DNA from 3 places in the Streptomyces sp. CB09001 genome. Region 2 is predicted to be linked to each of the others. Evidence: riboswitches for the same ligand, from Rfam matches in the RefSeq annotation. Region 2 holds a riboswitch; each other region holds the start of a gene.
What was found. Region 2 has a riboswitch for thiamine pyrophosphate ahead of thiC (phosphomethylpyrimidine synthase ThiC). Riboswitches for the same ligand answer to the same signal wherever they lie in the genome.
Positions count from the first base shown of each region.

Region 1 (5,760 bases), 2.1 Mb from region 2:
GGATCCCGAGCCCGGACCCGATCGGCGAGCCCAGTGGCATGATCGCCGCGCACCCGGCGTCCTCCAGCTTCCGCGCGAGCACCGGGTCGTCGTTGGTGTACGGCAGTACGGTGAACCCGTCGTCGACCAGCGTCTCCGCCGCGTCCAGCAGCTCGACCGGGTCCGGCAGCAGGGTGCGCTCGTCGGCGACGACCTCCAGCTTGACCAGGTCCGTGCCGAGCGCCTCGCGCGCCAGGCGGGCGGTGAGTACCGCCTCCCCGGCGGTGAAGCAGCCTGCCGTGTTCGGCAGCACCCGGATGCCGAGCCGCTCCAGCACGGACAGCACCGAGCCGTGCACCGAGGCGTTCACCCGGCGCATCGCGACGGTCGTCAGTTCCGTCCCGGAGGCCACCAGCGCGCGCTCCAGCACGTCCAGGCTGGGCGCCCCGCCCGTACCCATGATCAGGCGGGACGCGTACGTCGTGCCGCCGAGGACGAAGGGATCGTCGGCCATGGTCAGCCTCCTTGGACGGCGGTGAGGATCTCGACACGGTCGCCGTCGGCCAGGGCGGTGGCGGACCACACCGCGCGCGGGACCACGGTCTCGTTCAGGGCGGCGGCCACTCCGGACGGGGCCGCGGTGAGCGTGCCCACCAGCGCGTCCAGGGCGGTGCCGGGAGCCACCTCGCGCGGCTCGCCGTTGACGGAGATGTTCATGCGGGCTGCTCCGAGAGTGCGGGGGCGGCACTGAAGCGCCGCGGGCTGAAGGGACGGGCCTCCTCCGGCAGCTCCCCGCCGGTCAGGGCGTCCGCCATGACGTCGCCGGTGACGGGGGTGAGCAGGACGCCGTTGCGGTGGTGACCGGTGGCCAGCAGCAGGCCGTCCAGCGCGGTCGGGCCGAGCAGCGGCGCGTTGTCCGGGGAACCTGGGCGCAGACCCGCGCGGGTCTCCGTCAGGGGCAGCTCCGTGATGCCGGGGACCAGCTCGTGCGCGTCGCGCAGCAGCTCGTAGACACCGCCCGCGGTGACCGTCGTGTCCCAGCCCAGCTCCTCGCTGGTGGCGCCGACGACCAGTTCGCCGCTCTCCCGGGGCACCAGGTAGACGTGGTTGCCGCGCACCACGGCGCGCACGGTCCGGTTCAGCAGCGGCCCGGGCGTCCGCGGCATGGTCAGCCGCAGTACCTGCCCCTTCACCGGCCGCACCGGCGGCAGTACGGCCTCCGGCACGCCGTCGAGCCGCCCGCTCAGGCTGCCCCCGGCCAGCACCACCTGCCCGGCCTCCAGGGCGGTGCCGTCGGCGGTGACGACGCCCGTGGCCCGCTCCCCGCGTCCGACGGTGAGCCGCTCGGCCCACACCCGGTGGAAGACCACGCCCGCGTGTTCACAGGCGGCCACCAGCGCGTGGGCGAGGCGGCGGGGGTCGATCTGGTGGTCGCCGTCCACCCGGAGCCCCCCGCGCACGCCCGGCGCGAGCATCGGCTCCAGACGTCGGCACTCGCGCCCCGACAGCCACTCGGACTCCAGGCCGGAGCGCTGCTGGAGCGCGTGCAGTTCGCGCAGGTGGGCGCGGTCGTCGGCGTCCAGCGCGACGGCGAGGGTGCCGCAGCGCCGGTAGCCGAGGTCGTGACCGGTCAGCTCGGTCAGCTCGGCCGCGAACTCCGGGTAGCGGCGGGCCGAGGCGAGGTTCAGCGCGAGCAGCGTCTCCTCGCCGTAGTGCAGCTCCGTGACGGCGGCCAGCATCCCGGCCGCCACCTGGGCCGCCCCGCCGCCGGGCTCGGGATCCACGAGCGCGGTGACCAGCCCGCGCCGCGCGGCCCGCCAGGCGGTGACGAGGCCGATGATGCCGCCGCCGACGACGAGCACGTCGGGTGTGCGAGGCGTACGAGGCGTGTGCGGAGGTGTGTGTGATGGAGACGACAACGGAGACGACATGGGCGTCCAGCCCCTCCCTTCGCCGGCATGACCCGGATCAGGTTCGTACGGTCGGAGGCCGCCAGCCTCCCTCTCAGCCCGGTGCGTCCGGGCTCCCGCGAGTGCCTTACGTTGGCCACCCTAGCCCGCAGCGCAACGCACGTGTAAGGGAGCCTCCACCCGTGGCGCGTTCACTCGACGGTCTCGTCCTCGCCCCCGTCGCCGACCAGGCGCCCGGCCAGGTGGGCACCCGGACCCGGTTCACCTACCACGAGCAGGACGGCGCCGTGTGGGCCGAGTACGAGGGGGGTGACGTCGTCCGCGGGCGGCTGGTGGGCACCCGGGAGGGCGACCGCCTCGACTTCCGGTACGTGCAGCTCAAGACCGACGGCAGCACGTCGTCGGGGCACTGCGTCTCCACCGTCGTCGAACTGCCGGACGGGCGCGTGCGACTGGACGAGACCTGGGAGTGGGAGTCGCAGCCGGGCAGCGGGACCAGCGTGGTGGAGCAGCTCACCGCGCACGGGCACCGACCGGCGAAACGCCGGGTGTCTATGGTGATCAGGTGAGCGAGCAGACGCGGGAACGGGGACAGGGACCGGCGGCGGACGCGGAGCGCCGCGCGGTCGTGGTGGGCGCCGGGATGGCGGGCGTACAAACCGCGGTCGCCCTGCGGGAACAGGGCTTCGCCGGCCCGGTGACCCTGATCGGTGCGGAGCCGCACCAGCCGTACGACCGTCCCCCGCTGTCCAAGGCCGTCCTGCTCGGCACCGCGGAGGGCTCCGCCTTCGACGTCGACTTCGAGGCGCTCGGCATCACCCTGCGGCTGGGCTGCGAGGCCCTGGGCGTCCGCCCCGCGGAGCACGTCCTGGACACCTCCGAGGGGCCCGTGCCGTACGACGTCCTCGTCCTTGCGACCGGCGCCGAACCGGTCCGGCTCCCCGGCGCCGAGGGCGTGCCCGGCGTGCACCTGCTGCGCACCCTGGACGACGCGGAACGGCTGCGGCCGGTGCTCGCCCGGCAGCATGACGTCGTGGTCGTCGGCGCGGGCTGGATCGGCGCCGAGTTCGCCACCGCCGCGCGCGAGGCGGGCTGCGCGGTGACCGTGGTGGAGGCCGCCGACCGGCCGCTGGCCGACGCGCTGCCCGCCGAGGTCGCCGCGCCGATGACCGGCTGGTACGCGGACGCCGGGGCGGAACTGCGCACCCGCGCGCGCGTGGCGCGCGTCGAGTCCGGCGGCCCCGGCGAGTCCGGCCGGGTCGTGCTCGACGACGGAACCCGGCTGACCGCCGACGCGGTCGTCGTCGGCATCGGCGCCCGCCCGGCCACCGGCTGGCTCGCCGCGTCCGGCATCGCCCTCGGTGCGCACGGCGAGGTCCTGGCCGACGACCGCCTGCGCACCTCCGCGCCGGACGTCCACGCGGTCGGCGACTGCGCCTCCTTCCCCTCCGCCCGCTACGGCGAGCGGCTGCTGGTGCACCACTGGGACAACGCCCTCCAGGGCCCGCGCGCGGTCGCCGCCGACATCGTCGGCTCCCCGGGCGGCGAGGCCCCGGCGGCCTACGATCCGGTGCCCTACTTCTGGTCCGAGCAGTTCGGCCGCTTCGTCCAGTACGCCGGTCACCACACCGCCGCCGACACCACCGTGTGGCGCGGCGACCCCGCGAGCCCGGCGTGGACGGTCTGCTGGCTGCGCGAGGGCCGCCTGGTCGCCCTGCTCGCGGTGGGCCGCCCCCGCGACCTGGCGCAGGGCAGGCGCCTGATCCAGGCGGGTACGCCGATGGACCCGGACCTGCTGGCCGACCCGGCGAAGCCGCTGAAGGCGGCGACGGCGGCCACGGCGTAGCCAGGTTTCCGACTGTCAGTGCCAGGTGGCAGGCTGGAGGCGTGACCGAGATTGACGCAAAGACCGATGCTCTCGTGCCCGCCTGGCTCACCGTTCCCGACATCGCCGAGATGCTCGGCGTCGAGGTGACCCGGGTACGCCAGCTGATCAAGGAGGGCCAGCTCATCGCCGTACGCCGCGGTGAGAACCGCGCGCTGCACATCCCCGCGGCCTTCATCGACGAGGACAAGGTCGTCAAGGGCCTGGTCGGGACCCTGACGCTGCTGCGGGACGACGGCTTCACGGCCGAGGAGATGCTGGAGTGGCTCTTCACGCCCGACCCGAGCCTGCCGGGCACCCCCGCCCAGGCGCTCAGTGAGAATCGCGGTACGGAGGTGAAGCGCCGCGCCCAGGCGCTCGCCGTCTGACCCCATCACCGATCCGGCACCACCGATCCGCCACACCGCCCGGCGTGCGGGCCACGCACGCCGGGCGCCGTGCCCGTACGCCACCATCGCGGGGCCCGTCGTGGGCCCACGCCACCGAACGACCCGGGGGACACCCGCATGCCCGACACCGCCCCGACCGCCGCCCGCGCCCGGCTCGCCGACGCCCGGCTCGCCGACGCCCGGCTCTACCTGTGCACGGACGCCCGCCGGAGCCAGGGCGACCTGCCCGAGTTCCTGGACGCCGTACTCGCCGGCGGCGTGGACATCGTGCAGCTGCGGGACAAGGGAATGGAGGCGGCGGAGGAACTGGAGCACCTGGCGGTCCTCGCCGACGCCTGCGCCCGCCACGGCAAGCTCCTCGCGGTCAACGACCGCGCGGACGTCGCCCACGCCGCCCGCGCCGACGTGCTCCACCTCGGCCAGGGCGACCTGCCGGTGCCCGCCGCCCGCGCGATCCTCGGCGACGACGTGCTGATCGGCCGTTCCACGCACGCCGAGTCCGAGGCCGCCGCCGCCGCGGCCCAGGAGGGCGTGGACTACTTCTGCACCGGTCCGTGCTGGCCGACCCCCACCAAGCCCGGCCGCCACGCACCCGGCCTCGACCTGGTCCGCCGCACGGCCGCGCTGGGCACCGACCGCCCCTGGTTCGCGATCGGCGGCATCGACCTCGGCAACCTGGACGAGGTGCTGGAGGCGGGCGCCCGGCGCGTGGTCGTCGTGCGTGCGATCACCGCCGCCGAGGACCCGGGCGCGGCGGCGGCCGAGTTCGCCGAGCGCCTGCGGCAGGCCCCGGCACACGGGTAGCCGCACGTCGCCGCAGGAAGTCGCCCCCAGGCGGGCAGTCGGGCAGGCGGGCAGGCGGGCAGTCGGGCAGGCGGGCAGGCGGGCAGGCGGGCAGGTGTCCAAAGGGTGGACAACAACTCGACAATGTGGACAAAAGTCCCGCATCCGGTTGGGTGACCGCCGCACCCTGGCTAACCTGCCCATATGGCCCTCGGAACCGCAAGCACGAGGACGGATCGCGCCCGCACGGTGCGTGACATCCTCGCCACCGGCAAGACGACGTACTCGTTCGAGTTCTCGGCGCCGAAGACGCCCAAGGGCGAGAAGAACCTCTGGAGCGCCCTGCGGCGGGTCGAGGCCGTGGCCCCGGACTTCGTCTCCGTGACCTACGGCGCCGGCGGCTCCACGCGCGCGGGCACGGTCCGTGAGACCCAGCAGATCGTCGCCGACACCACGCTGACCCCGGTGGCCCACCTGACCGCCGTCGACCACTCCGTCGCCGAGCTGCGCAACATCATCGGCCAGTACGCCGACGCCGGGATCCGCAACATGCTGGCCGTGCGCGGCGATCCGCCCGGCGACCCGAACGCCGACTGGGTCGCGCACCCCGAGGGCCTGACGTACGCGGCCGAACTGGTCAGGCTCATCAAGGAGTCGGGCGACTTCTGCGTCGGCGTCGCGGCCTTCCCCGAGATGCACCCGCGCTCCGCCGACTGGGACACGGACGTCACACGCTTCGTCGACAAGTGCCGGGCCGGCGCCGACTACGCCATCACGCAGATGTTCTTCCAGCCCGACTCCTACCTCCGGCTGC
Region 1 covers NZ_CP026730.1:1,577,880-1,583,639, reverse strand. The annotation lists gene C4J65_RS07425 (thiazole synthase) at 1-493, opposite strand, end outside; gene thiS (sulfur carrier protein ThiS) at 496-696, opposite strand; gene thiO (glycine oxidase ThiO) at 693-1,910, opposite strand; TPP riboswitch at 1,908-2,019, opposite strand; gene C4J65_RS07410 (hypothetical protein) at 2,072-2,458, shown strand; gene C4J65_RS07405 (FAD-dependent oxidoreductase) at 2,455-3,735, shown strand; gene C4J65_RS07400 (Rv2175c family DNA-binding protein) at 3,777-4,142, shown strand; gene thiE (thiamine phosphate synthase) at 4,281-4,967, shown strand; gene metF (methylenetetrahydrofolate reductase [NAD(P)H]) at 5,151-5,760, shown strand, end outside.
Region 1: another riboswitch for thiamine pyrophosphate. It lies ahead of thiO (glycine oxidase ThiO); the one in region 2 lies ahead of thiC (phosphomethylpyrimidine synthase ThiC).

Region 2 (5,760 bases):
GGAGCTGCTGGTCGACGGGGTGGGCCGGCCCTGCGGCGACGGTGACGTACGCATCGCACCGGTGGAGCCCGAGCCGCTGGCCGAGGTGCTGATCCGCCTTCAGGTCGGCAGCGACCAGGCACTGTTCCGTTCCTCCGCCGCGCCCCTGGTGGCCTTCCTCGACCGCACCGACAAGCTGGTGCCGCTGGGCCAGGAGGGTGCGCTCGCCGACTTCGACAGCCACCTCGACGAGGCCCTGGACCGCATCCTGGCGGAGGAACAGAGCGCGGGCTGAACCGTTCCGGCAGCCAGGCGGTGGTGGCGTAACGCTTCGCCGGACGCGTCAGCGCTTGCGGCGACGGCCCCGCCCGCCACGGGCCGGGGCACTGGCCCCGCCACCCGCCGTCGCCGCCCGGGCCGGTCGTTCGGCCGGCCGGTCCGCCGACACGACCAGGGCGGCCAGGGCCGTGGTGACCGGCACGGAGGCCACCAGCCCGATCGAGCCGACCAGCGTCCGCACGATCTCCTCCGCGACCAGCTCGCTGTTGGCGACGGTCCCGACACCGCTCTGCGCGATCGAGAACAGCAGCAGCAGGGGCAGCGCCGCGCCCGCGTAGGCGAGGACGAGCGTGTTCACGACCGAGGCGATGTGGTCGCGGCCGATGCGGATGCCCGCGCGGTACAGACCGCGCCAGCCCATCGTCGGGTTGGCCTCGTGCAGTTCCCACACCGCCGAGGTCTGGGTGACCGTCACGTCGTCGAGGACACCGAGCGAACCGATGATGACCCCGGCGAGCAGCAGACCACTCATGTCGATGGACGGGTACAGGCCGTGGATGAGGCCGGTGTTGTCGTCCGTGTTGCCGGTGAGCGCGGCCCAGCCGATGAAGAGCGACCCGAGCACGCCGATCAGCAGCAGCGAGATCAGGGTGCCGAGCACCGCCACGGAGGTGCGGGCCGACAGTCCGTGGCACAGGTACAACGCGATCAGCATGATGGCGCTGGACCCGATCACCGCCACGACCAGGGGGTTCGAGCCCTGCAGGATGGCGGGCAGGATGAAGAAGTTCAGCAGCAGGAAGCTGATGGCCAGCGAAACCAGCGCCATGAGTCCGCGCAGTCGTCCGACGACCACGACGGCGAGGGCGAAGATGCCGGCGAGCAGGGCCAGGGGGAGCCTGCGGTTGATGTCGGTCACCGAGTACTGCAGGTCCTTCGGCGCGGAGGGCTCGTAGGCGACCACCACCTCCTGCCCCTCGTGCAACTGCCGTGACTGGTCCGGCTGCACGATCTCGTCGAACGTGCGGCCCTTGTCGTCGCCGGTGTCGACGCGGATGGTCGCCCGTTTGCAGTCGCCCTTCGCCTGCTGCACCGCGGAGGAACCCTCGGCGGTGGATGTGTCGCCGGTCGGGACACCGCCCGAGGCGTTGACGGACTGGCAGCTCAGTTCGACCACCTTGGTGACCGTGGCCTGCTGCGTCTGCCGGTCGAAGCCGACGCCGGTGCGCTCGTGCGGCGGTGCGCCGCCCGGCCACAGCACCGCCAACCCGACCAGTACGGCCGCGGTGAAGGGGATCAGGATCGCGGCGATGACCTTCCGCAGATGCCGGGAGACGGGAGCCGCCGGTCCGTGCCCGTGCGAGTGCCCGTGCCCGCCGCCGTGTCCGTCGCCCGCGCCGTGCCCGCCGCCCGCGCCGTGTCCACCGCCCGCGCCGTGTCCATGGTCCGCATCGTGCCCGTAACCCGCCTCATGTCTGCCGGCGTTCACGTCGTCAGCGACGCCGGGGACGTGGCCGGCTGCCCGGCCGTCGCCCTCTTCGGCGTTCGGTCCCCGGCGGGGCCGGCGCGGCGGGAAGGAGGGATGCTGCGGTGTGGTCACCGCCCGATCATCGCAAGAACGAGGGGGGCCCTCTGTTCACCGCGCCCGAATGGGGGCTAGCGTGGAGGCACCTTTGTACACGCGGGAGCTCGGAGCACCGGGCTGAGAGGGCGCTGACCTCCGTTCCAGCGATGTTTCACGGGAAACGTCACCGAAGTCGAGTGACGTATCCCACGAAGCGTCGACAGACGGAAGCCGCTGCGTCGACCGCCGAACCTGTTACCGGGTAATGCCGGCGTAGGGAGTAGGTCTCATGACCATCAAGGACGCACGCACGCCTGCCTCCGCACAGAGCACCGCACAGCACTCGACGCAGGACTCCACGCAGGACTCCGCACAGGAGGACACCGCGGAGACCACGGAGGCCGGAAAGTCCATCGGCTGGCACAAGGCGTACGTCGAGGGATCGCGCCCCGATCTGCGGGTGCCGGTCCGTCAGGTGCACCTCACCAACGGGCAGTCGGTCACGCTGTACGACACCTCGGGCCCGTACACGGATCCACTCGTCGACACCGATGTCCGCAGGGGACTGGCGCCACTGCGGGAGAACTGGATCATCGCTCGCGGCGACACCGAGGAGTACGCGGGCCGTCCCGTCCGTCCCGAGGACGACGGACTCAAGCACACCTCGCCGCGCGGCGGCCTGCGCAACCTCGATGCCGTCTTCCCCGGACGCCCGCGCCAGCCGCGCCGGGGCCGGGACGGCAGCGCGGTCACGCAGCTCGCCTACGCGCGACGGGGCGAGATCACGCCGGAGATGGAGTACGTGGCCGTCCGGGAGAACGTCTCCCCGGAGGTGGTCCGCGAGGAGATCGCCGCGGGACGTGCCGTGCTGCCCGCCAACGTCAACCACCCCGAGATCGAGCCGATGATCATCGGCAAGCGGTTCCTGGTGAAGGTCAACGCCAACATCGGCAACTCGGCCGTGACGTCCTCCATCGAGGAGGAGGTGGACAAGATGACCTGGGCGACCCGGTGGGGTGCGGACACGGTCATGGACCTCTCCACCGGCCGCAACATCCACACCACCCGCGAGTGGGTCCTGCGCAACTCCCCCGTTCCCATCGGAACCGTGCCGCTCTACCAGGCCCTGGAGAAGGTCGACGGCCGTGCCGAGGAGCTGACCTGGGAGATCTACAAGGACACCGTCATCGAACAGGCCGAGCAGGGTGTGGACTACATGACGGTCCACGCGGGCGTGCGCCTGCCGTACGTCCCCCTGACCGCGAACCGCAAGACCGGCATCGTCTCGCGCGGCGGATCGATCATGGCGGCGTGGTGCCTGGCGCACCACAAGGAGTCGTTCCTCTACGAGAACTTCGAGGAACTCTGCGAGATCCTCGCCGCCTACGACGTCACCTACTCCCTCGGCGACGGTCTGCGTCCGGGGTCGATCGCGGACGCCAACGACGAGGCGCAGTTCGCCGAGTTGCGCACGCTCGGGGAACTCAACCGGATCGCCAAGCGTTGCAACGTACAGACCATGATCGAGGGCCCGGGACATGTCCCGATGCACAAGATCAAGGAGAACATCGACCTTCAGCAGGAGATCTGCGATGAAGCTCCGTTCTATACGCTCGGCCCGCTGACGACGGACGTCGCGCCGGCGTACGACCACATCACCTCCGGCATCGGTGCCGCGATGATCGCCTGGTGGGGCACGGCCATGCTCTGCTACGTCACGCCCAAGGAACACCTGGGCCTGCCCAACCGTGACGACGTCAAGACCGGCGTCATCACCTACAAGATCGCCGCCCATGCCGCCGACCTCGCCAAGGGTCACCCAGGTGCACAGGAGTGGGACGACGCGCTGTCGGACGCCCGGTTCGAGTTCCGGTGGGAGGACCAGTTCAACCTGGCCCTCGACCCGGACACGGCCCGGGAGTTCCACGACGAGACACTGCCGGCCGAGCCCGCCAAGACCGCTCACTTCTGTTCCATGTGCGGGCCCAAGTTCTGCTCGATGAAGATCTCGCAGGACATTCGCCGGGAGCACGGGGGCAGCAAGGGCGAGATCGAGGAGGGCATGGCGCAGAAGTCGAAGGAGTTCGCGGCGGCGGGCAACCGCGTGTACCTGCCGATCGCGGACTGAGTGCACCCGCGTGGGGAGGGGGACAGGCCGCAGGGTCGGCCCTCTCCCCGCGGAGGGGCCCTGCTCGGCAGACTGGGCGCATGACAGCCACCTCCCTGAGCAAGGGTGCCAACGTCGCCGTCGACTCCCCCGCGGTGCGCGCCGAACTCGTGTGGTCCCCGGGACCGGGCGTCCCCGAGGTCGACGCCTCCGCCCTGCTGCTCACCTCGGCCGGACGGGTGCGGGACGACGGTGACTTCGTCTTCTACAACCAACCCCGTCACACGTCCGGCGCGGTGGGCCACCTGGGCAAGCGGGTCGGCCCCGGCACGGAGGCGGGTGTCACGACCGATGCCGTCGAAGTGGATCTGAGTGCGGTCGAGTCGGCGGTCGAACGCATCGTCCTGTGCGCCTCGGCGGACGGCGGCACCTTCGGCCGGGTCCCGGGGCTGTCGCTGCGGCTGCTGGACGCCACGAGCGGTACCGAACTGGCCCGGTTCGACATCACGGCCGGTACGGAGACCGCGCTGGTCGGCGGCGAGTTGTACCGGCGCCAGGGGGCGTGGAAATTCCGTGCGGTCGGGCAGGGCTACGCCTCCGGGCTCGCGGGGCTGGCGACCGACTTCGGCATCACCGTCGACGACGAGGCTCCCCCGACGGGGCCCGCCACCCCGGCCACCGTCCCGCCGACGGCTCCTCCGGTGCCCGCCCGGCCGACGACGGCCGTACCGCCGCCGCCACCGGCCTCGGCCCCGGCGCCGGCCGCCACCGGCCCCCGGCTCACCAAGGGCGAGGAGCGCCTGCCCGTGGACATGCGCAAGCGGTTGTCCCTGCGCAAGGAGCAGGTCGCGGTCAGCCTGAGCAAGCACGGGGCGGCCGGGATCACCGCGCGCGTCGTCCTCGTACTGGACGCCTCCGGGTCCATGTCCTTCCTCTATTCCAAGGGCGTCGTAGCGGACGTCGTGGAGCGGATGGCCGCCGTCGCCGCGCAGTTGGACGACGACGGGGAGATGCAGGCCTGGACCTTCGCCTCCCATCCGGCCCGCCTGCCCGACCTGCGCCTGGGCGAGCTGCCCGAGTGGCTGCGGCTGCACGTGCGGGTGGGGGAGATCAGCCTGTTCCGGCGGGGCAGGAAGAAGGGCCTGCACCCCGATCAGGTCGACATGCGGGCGGTCGGCATCCAGAACGAGGAGCAGAAGGTGATCGCCGAGGTCCGTGCCTTCGTCCGGGCCGATCCGGCACCGGTCCCGACGCTGGTGCTGTTCTTCTCCGACGGCGGTGTCTACCGCAACGCCGAGATCGAGCGGGAGCTGCGGGAAGCCGTGGAGGAGCCTGTCTTCTGGCAGTTCGTCGGGCTCGGGCGCTCCAACTACGGGGTGCTGGAGCGGTTCGACACCCTGCCGGGCCGTCGCGTCGACAACGTCGGCTTCTTCGCCGTCGACGACATCGGCACCGTACCGGACCCGGAGCTGTACGACCGTCTGCTGTCCGAGTTCCCGTCCTGGATCACTGCCGCCGGCCGGGCGGGCATCCTCTGAACCGCTGCCCGCCCGTGCCGGTGGCTATTCGGGCCGGTGTTCCGGGCCCCCGAAGTCCGGGCTGCTGTAGTCCGGGCTCGAGTAGCTCGGCCGCGGGCCCGCGTCGGGCCCGCCGTCGGGGCTGGTGAACCCGGGGCGGCCGTAGCCCAGGTGCGGCATACGACTGCTGCCCGGGGCGGCCGGTGCGGTGCGGCGCAGTGCCGCCGTGCCCGGGTCGCTGAGCGCCTCCCGGAGGAAGGGCAGTATGCCGCGTTCCAGCAGGGCCTCGTGCCAGGCGTCCCTGGCTCGGGCCA
Region 2 covers NZ_CP026730.1:3,629,353-3,635,112, forward strand. The annotation lists gene C4J65_RS16705 (SsgA family sporulation/cell division regulator) at 1-274, shown strand, start outside; gene C4J65_RS16710 (YibE/F family protein) at 323-1,858, opposite strand; TPP riboswitch at 1,930-2,119, shown strand; gene thiC (phosphomethylpyrimidine synthase ThiC) at 2,112-3,950, shown strand; gene C4J65_RS16720 (VWA domain-containing protein) at 4,031-5,467, shown strand; gene C4J65_RS16725 (hypothetical protein) at 5,492-5,760, opposite strand, start outside.

Region 3 (5,760 bases), 1.7 Mb from region 2:
GAGGACGCCAAGGTCTCGATCCGCTCCGTGCGCCGCAAGGCCAAGGACGCCATCGACAAGATGGTCAAGGACGGCGAGGTCGGCGAGGACGAGGGCCGCCGGGCGGAGAAGGAGCTCGACGACACCACCGCCAAGTACGTCGCACAGGTGGACGAGCTCCTGAAGCACAAGGAAGCGGAGCTGCTCGAGGTCTGATGAACGACTCTTCCTGGGGAGCGCCGCCACAAGCCGGGTACTGGGGGCCGTCCGACCAGGGACCCGTCCAGGGCGCCGGCCCGGCGGGTCCCGCGTACGATGCGCACTACGCGCAGCAGACTCGCCCCATGCCCATCGTGCCCGACGTACCCGAACACGGCGGAGACCAGGACGACGACCAGGGGACCGCTCGGCTGAGCGGTCCCTTGTTCCGGGACGAGCCGCTTCACGACCAGCCCGTTCGCGACGAGCCGTACCGCGACCAGAACCCGTCGGCGCAGCCGTATGCGGCGGTGCCGCAGAATCCGGAGCCCATGCCCGACGCCCCGCAGCCGGCGCAGTCCCAGCCGTCGCCGCAGAAGAAGAGCGCGGGGCGTGACCTGGGTGCGGCGATAGGGGTCGGCGTCGGCCTCGGCGTGGTGATCGTCGCGTCGCTGTTCGTCGTCAAGGCGGTCTTCGTCGGTGTGATCGCGGTCGCCGTCGTGGTGGGTCTGTGGGAGCTGACCAAGCGGCTGGAGGAGCGCAAGGGCATCAAGGCGCCCCTCGTACCGCTCGCGATCGGCGGCGCCGCGATGGTGGTCGCCGGCTACGCGCGCGGCGCCGAGGGCGCGTGGGTCGCCATGGCCCTCACCGCGCTCGCGGTCCTGGTCTGGCGGATGACGGAGCCGCCGGAGGGTTACCTCAAGGACGTCACGGCGGGCCTCTTCGCCGCGTTCTACGTGCCGTTCCTGGCCACGTTCGTCGCCATGATGCTGGCGGCGGACGACGGCGCCTGGCGCGTCCTGGTCTTCCTGATACTGACGGTCGTCAGCGACACCGGGGCCTACGCCGTCGGATGGCGCTTCGGCAGGAAGAAGCTCGCCCCGCGCATCAGCCCCGGCAAGACCCGCGAGGGCCTGCTGGGAGCGGTCGCGTTCGCCATGGCGGCGGGTGCGCTGTGCATGCAGTTCCTGATCGACGACGGCGCCTGGTGGCAGGGCCTGCTGCTCGGCCTCGTGGTCGCCGTCAGCGCCACGCTGGGCGACCTCGGCGAGTCCATGATCAAGCGGGACCTCGGCATCAAGGACATGGGCACCCTCCTGCCGGGCCACGGCGGCATCATGGACCGCCTGGACTCGCTGCTGCCGACGGCACCGGTGGTGTGGCTGCTGCTGGTGATCTTCGTGGGGTCGGGGTGACCGACACGACTTCGGTGAACGGCCTCCGCCTGCACAGGCGGGGGCCGTTCCCATGTGGCCCTGCCCAGTGATCGTCTAAAGTTCCGCCATGGCGCAGGCGAGGCGGGGCGACGACGGCAGATACCACGGCGATCTGCCCTGCGTGTGGTGCCGGGCCCTCCTCGACCAGAAGGGCCGGCGCAGGGTGCGCCGCTACTGCGGTCCGTGGCACCGCACAAAGCAGTACGTCACCACGGTCGTCGCCTTGGTCGCGGGCCTGTTCTGAGCCGCTCGGGTCACCCTTGTCGATCTGCGACACTGGTACAGCCATGCCTAAGCCCGGAGAACTCACATTCGTCGCGCCGCGCGGAGTCAAGAAGCCGCCGCGGCACCTTGCCGACCTCACGCCTGCCGAGCGCAAGGAGGCTGTCGCCGCGATCGGTGAGAAGCCGTTCCGTGCGAAGCAGCTCTCGCAGCACTACTTCGCGCGGTACGCGCACGCCCCCGAGCAGTGGACCGACATCCCCGCCGGTTCGCGCGAGGGGCTGCGGGAAGCGTTGCTGCCCGAGCTGATGACGGTCGTGCGGCACCTGTCGACCGACCAGGGGACCACGCGCAAGACGCTGTGGAAGCTGTTCGACGGGACGCTCGTCGAGTCGGTGCTCATGCGCTACCCGGACCGGGTGACCATGTGCATCAGCTCCCAGGCGGGCTGCGGGATGAACTGCCCGTTCTGCGCCACCGGCCAGGCCGGCCTGGACCGCAACCTGTCGACCGCCGAGATCGTGCACCAGATCGTGGACGGCATGCGGGCGCTCAGGGACGGCGAGGTCCCGGGAGGCCCCGCGCGGCTCAGCAACATCGTGTTCATGGGCATGGGCGAGCCCCTCGCCAACTACAACCGGGTCGTGGGCGCCATCCGCCGGCTCACCGACCCCGAGCCCGACGGGCTGGGGCTCTCCCAGCGCGGCATCACCGTCTCCACGGTCGGTCTCGTCCCCGCGATCCACCGCTTCACCGGCGAGGGCTTCAAGTGCCGGCTCGCCATCTCGCTGCACGCCCCCGACGACGAGCTGCGCGACACCCTCGTCCCCGTCAACACGCGGTGGAAGGTGCGCGAGGTGCTGGACGCCGGGTTCGAGTACGCGGCGAAGTCCGGGCGCCGGCTGTCCATCGAGTACGCCCTGATCCGCGACATCAACGACCAGGCCTGGCGCGGCGACCGGCTCGGGCGGCTGCTCAAGGGCAGGCCCGTGCACGTCAACCTGATCCCGCTCAACCCGACGCCCGGCTCCAAGTGGACCGCGTCCCGGCCCGAGGACGAGAAGGCGTTCGTGGAGGCCATCGCGGCGCACGGTGTGCCGGTGACGATCCGGGACACCCGTGGGCAGGAGATCGACGGGGCGTGTGGTCAGCTCGCCGCGAGCGAGCGGTAACCTGACCGGCGGGAGTATCAGTAGTACATCCAGTACATCGTCAAAGCCATCACATCTTCATATTCCGACAGGGGAGCGCCACAGCGCTGAGAGTGCGGCACCGGCCGCAGACCCTCCGAACCTGGCCCAGGTCATTCTGGGTAGGGAGATCGGTCACCACTCGAGCTGTTGCGCCCTGCCCGGGACCCTCGCCAGGGGTTCCGGGCGGGGCCGCGTCTTCTCCTGGTCACCCAGGAGGAATTCAGTGAGCATCACCAAGAAGGGCGTCACCAAGAAGGGCGTCACCAAGAAGGTCAGTGTCCTGGCCGTCGGGCTCGGCATGGTCGGCACGCTGGCCGCCTGCGGGTCCTCGTCCGACGACGGCGGCGACGGCAGCGGCTCCGGCGGCTCCAAGACCGTGACCCTGGTCAGCCACGACTCGTGGGCCGCGTCCAAGGACGTGATCGCCGCCTTCGAGAAGAACTCCGGCTACAAGGTCAAGGTCCTGGAGGACGGCGACGCCGGACAGGCCGTCAACAAGGCCATCCTCACCAAGGACAACCCGCAGGGCGACGTCTTCTTCGGCGTCGACAACACCCTGCTCTCCCGCGCCCTCGACAACGGCCTGTTCCAGCCGTACGAGGCCAAGGGCTCCGACCTCGTCCTGCCCGAGTACCGGGCCGACCGGGACAAGCACCGGGTCACGCCCGTCGACACCGGCGACATCTGCGTCAACTACGACAAGGCGTACTTCGCCGAGCACGGGCTGACCCCGCCCAAGACCCTCGACGACCTGGTCAAGCCCGAGTACAAGGACCTGCTCGTCACCGAGAACGCGGGCAGCTCCTCGCCCGGCCTCGGCTTCCTGCTCGGCACCGCCGCCAAGTACGGCGACGCGGGCTGGGAGGGCTACTGGAAGAAGCTCAAGTCGAACGGCGTCAAGGTCGTCGACAGCTGGGAGCAGGCGTACAACGAGGAGTTCTCCGGCTCGGCCGGCGGCAAGAAGGCCAAGGGCGACCGTCCGCTCGTCGTGTCCTACGCCTCCTCCCCGCCCGTCGAGGTCGTCTACGCCGACCCGCAGCCGGCCACCGCCCCCACGGGCGTCGCCGACGGCACCTGCTTCCGGCAGGTCGAGTACGCGGGTCTGCTCAGCAACGCGAAGAACCCCGAGGGCGGCAAGGCGCTCCTGGACTTCCTGCTGAGCGAGTCCTTCCAGGAGGACATGCCGCTGAACATGTTTGTCTACCCGGTGCGGGAGGGCGCGCAGGTCCCCGAGGTGTTCTCGAAGTTCGGGCCGCAGGCGAAGGACCCGCAGACCCTCGACCCGGTGAAGATCGCCGACAACCGCGACCAGTGGGTCAAGTCGTGGACCTCGCTCGTACTGAAGTAGGGCACGAAGGGACGCAGCCGGTGAAGCAGGCGGTGCGGCCGGCGCGGACCGCGCGCGGGAGCGTGGCTCGGCTCGGCCTCATGGCCCTGCCCGTCGCGTTCTTCGCGGTCTTCTTCGCCTACCCCGTCGCCGCCATCGTCGCGCGCGGCCTCGAGGTCGACGGGGTCTGGCAGCTCGGTCGGATCGGGGACGTGCTCGCACAGTCCGACGTGCGGCACGTGCTGTGGTTCACCACCTGGCAGGCGCTGGCGTCCACCGGTCTCACGCTGCTGGTCGCGCTGCCCGGCGCGTACGTCTTCGCCCGCTTCGACTTCCCCGGCAAGCAGGTCCTGCGGGCCGTGGTGACCGTGCCGTTCGTGCTGCCGACGGTCGTCGTCGGTACGGCGTTCCTGGCGCTGGTCGGGCGCGGCGGGCTGCTCGACGAGCTGTGGGGTATGCGCCTGGACACCACGGTGTGGGCGATCCTGCTCGCGCACGTCTTCTTCAACTACGCCGTGGTCGTCCGCACCGTCGGCGGACTGTGGTCGCAGCTCGACCCGCGGCAGGAGGAGGCCGCGCGGATGCTCGGCGCCTCCCGGCTGCGGGCCTGGCGGCAGGTCACGCTGCCCGCGCTGGCGCCCGCCGTGGCCGCCGCCGCGCTGATGGTCTTCCTGTTCACGTTCACCTCCTTCGGTGTCGTCCAGATCCTCGGCGGACCCACCTTCTCCACCCTGGAGGTGGAGATCTACCGCCAGACCTCGCAGGTCTTCGACCTGTCCACGGCCGCCGTCCTGACGCTGATCCAGTTCGCGGCGGTCGTCGCCGTCCTCGCCGTGCACGCCTGGACGGTGCGGCGGCGGGAGTCGGCACTGCGGCTCGTGGACGCGGCCACGACCGCGCGCCGGCCGCGCGGAGCGGGTCAGTGGGCGCTGCTCGCCGGCGTCCTGGGCGTCATCGCCGTCCTGCTGGTGCTGCCGCTCGCGGTACTGGTCCAGCGGTCGCTCGGCGCGTCCGGCTTCGGCTACTACCGGGCGCTGACCCGCGAGGACGGCGGCGCCTTCCTCGTCCCGCCGATCGAGGCGATCGGCAACTCCCTCCAGTACGCCGTCGCCGCCACCGCCATCGCCGTGGTGATCGGCGCGCTGGCCGCGACCGCGCTCACCCGGCGCGACGCGGGCCGCTTCGTGCGCGGATTCGACGCGCTGCTGATGCTGCCGCTGGGGGTGTCGGCCGTGACGGTCGGGTTCGGATTCCTGATCGCGCTGGACGAACCGCCGCTGGACCTCAGGGCCTCCTGGATCCTGGTGCCGCTCGCGCAGGCGCTGGTGGGCGTCCCGTTCGTCGTACGGACCATGCTGCCGGTGCTGCGGGCGGTGGACGGACGGCTGCGGGAGGCGGCCGCGGTGCTGGGCGCGTCGCCGTGGCGGGTCTGGCGCGAGGTGGACCTGCCGATGGTGCGGCGGGCGCTGCTGGTGGCGGCCGGGTTCGCCTTCGCGGTGTCGCTGGGCGAGTTCGGCGCGACCGTGTTCATCGCACGGCCCGACAACCCGACGCTGCCGGTGGCCGTGGCGCGCCTGCTGGGCCGGCCCGGGGACATGAACTACGGCCAGGCGATGGCCCTTTC
Region 3 covers NZ_CP026730.1:5,366,538-5,372,297, forward strand. The annotation lists gene frr (ribosome recycling factor) at 1-195, shown strand, start outside; gene C4J65_RS25155 (phosphatidate cytidylyltransferase) at 195-1,373, shown strand; gene C4J65_RS36155 (hypothetical protein) at 1,462-1,638, shown strand; gene rlmN (23S rRNA (adenine(2503)-C(2))-methyltransferase RlmN) at 1,682-2,788, shown strand; TPP riboswitch at 2,848-2,953, shown strand; gene C4J65_RS25165 (thiamine ABC transporter substrate-binding protein) at 3,108-4,157, shown strand; gene C4J65_RS25170 (iron ABC transporter permease) at 4,238-5,760, shown strand, end outside.
Region 3: another riboswitch for thiamine pyrophosphate. It lies ahead of C4J65_RS25165 (thiamine ABC transporter substrate-binding protein); the one in region 2 lies ahead of thiC (phosphomethylpyrimidine synthase ThiC).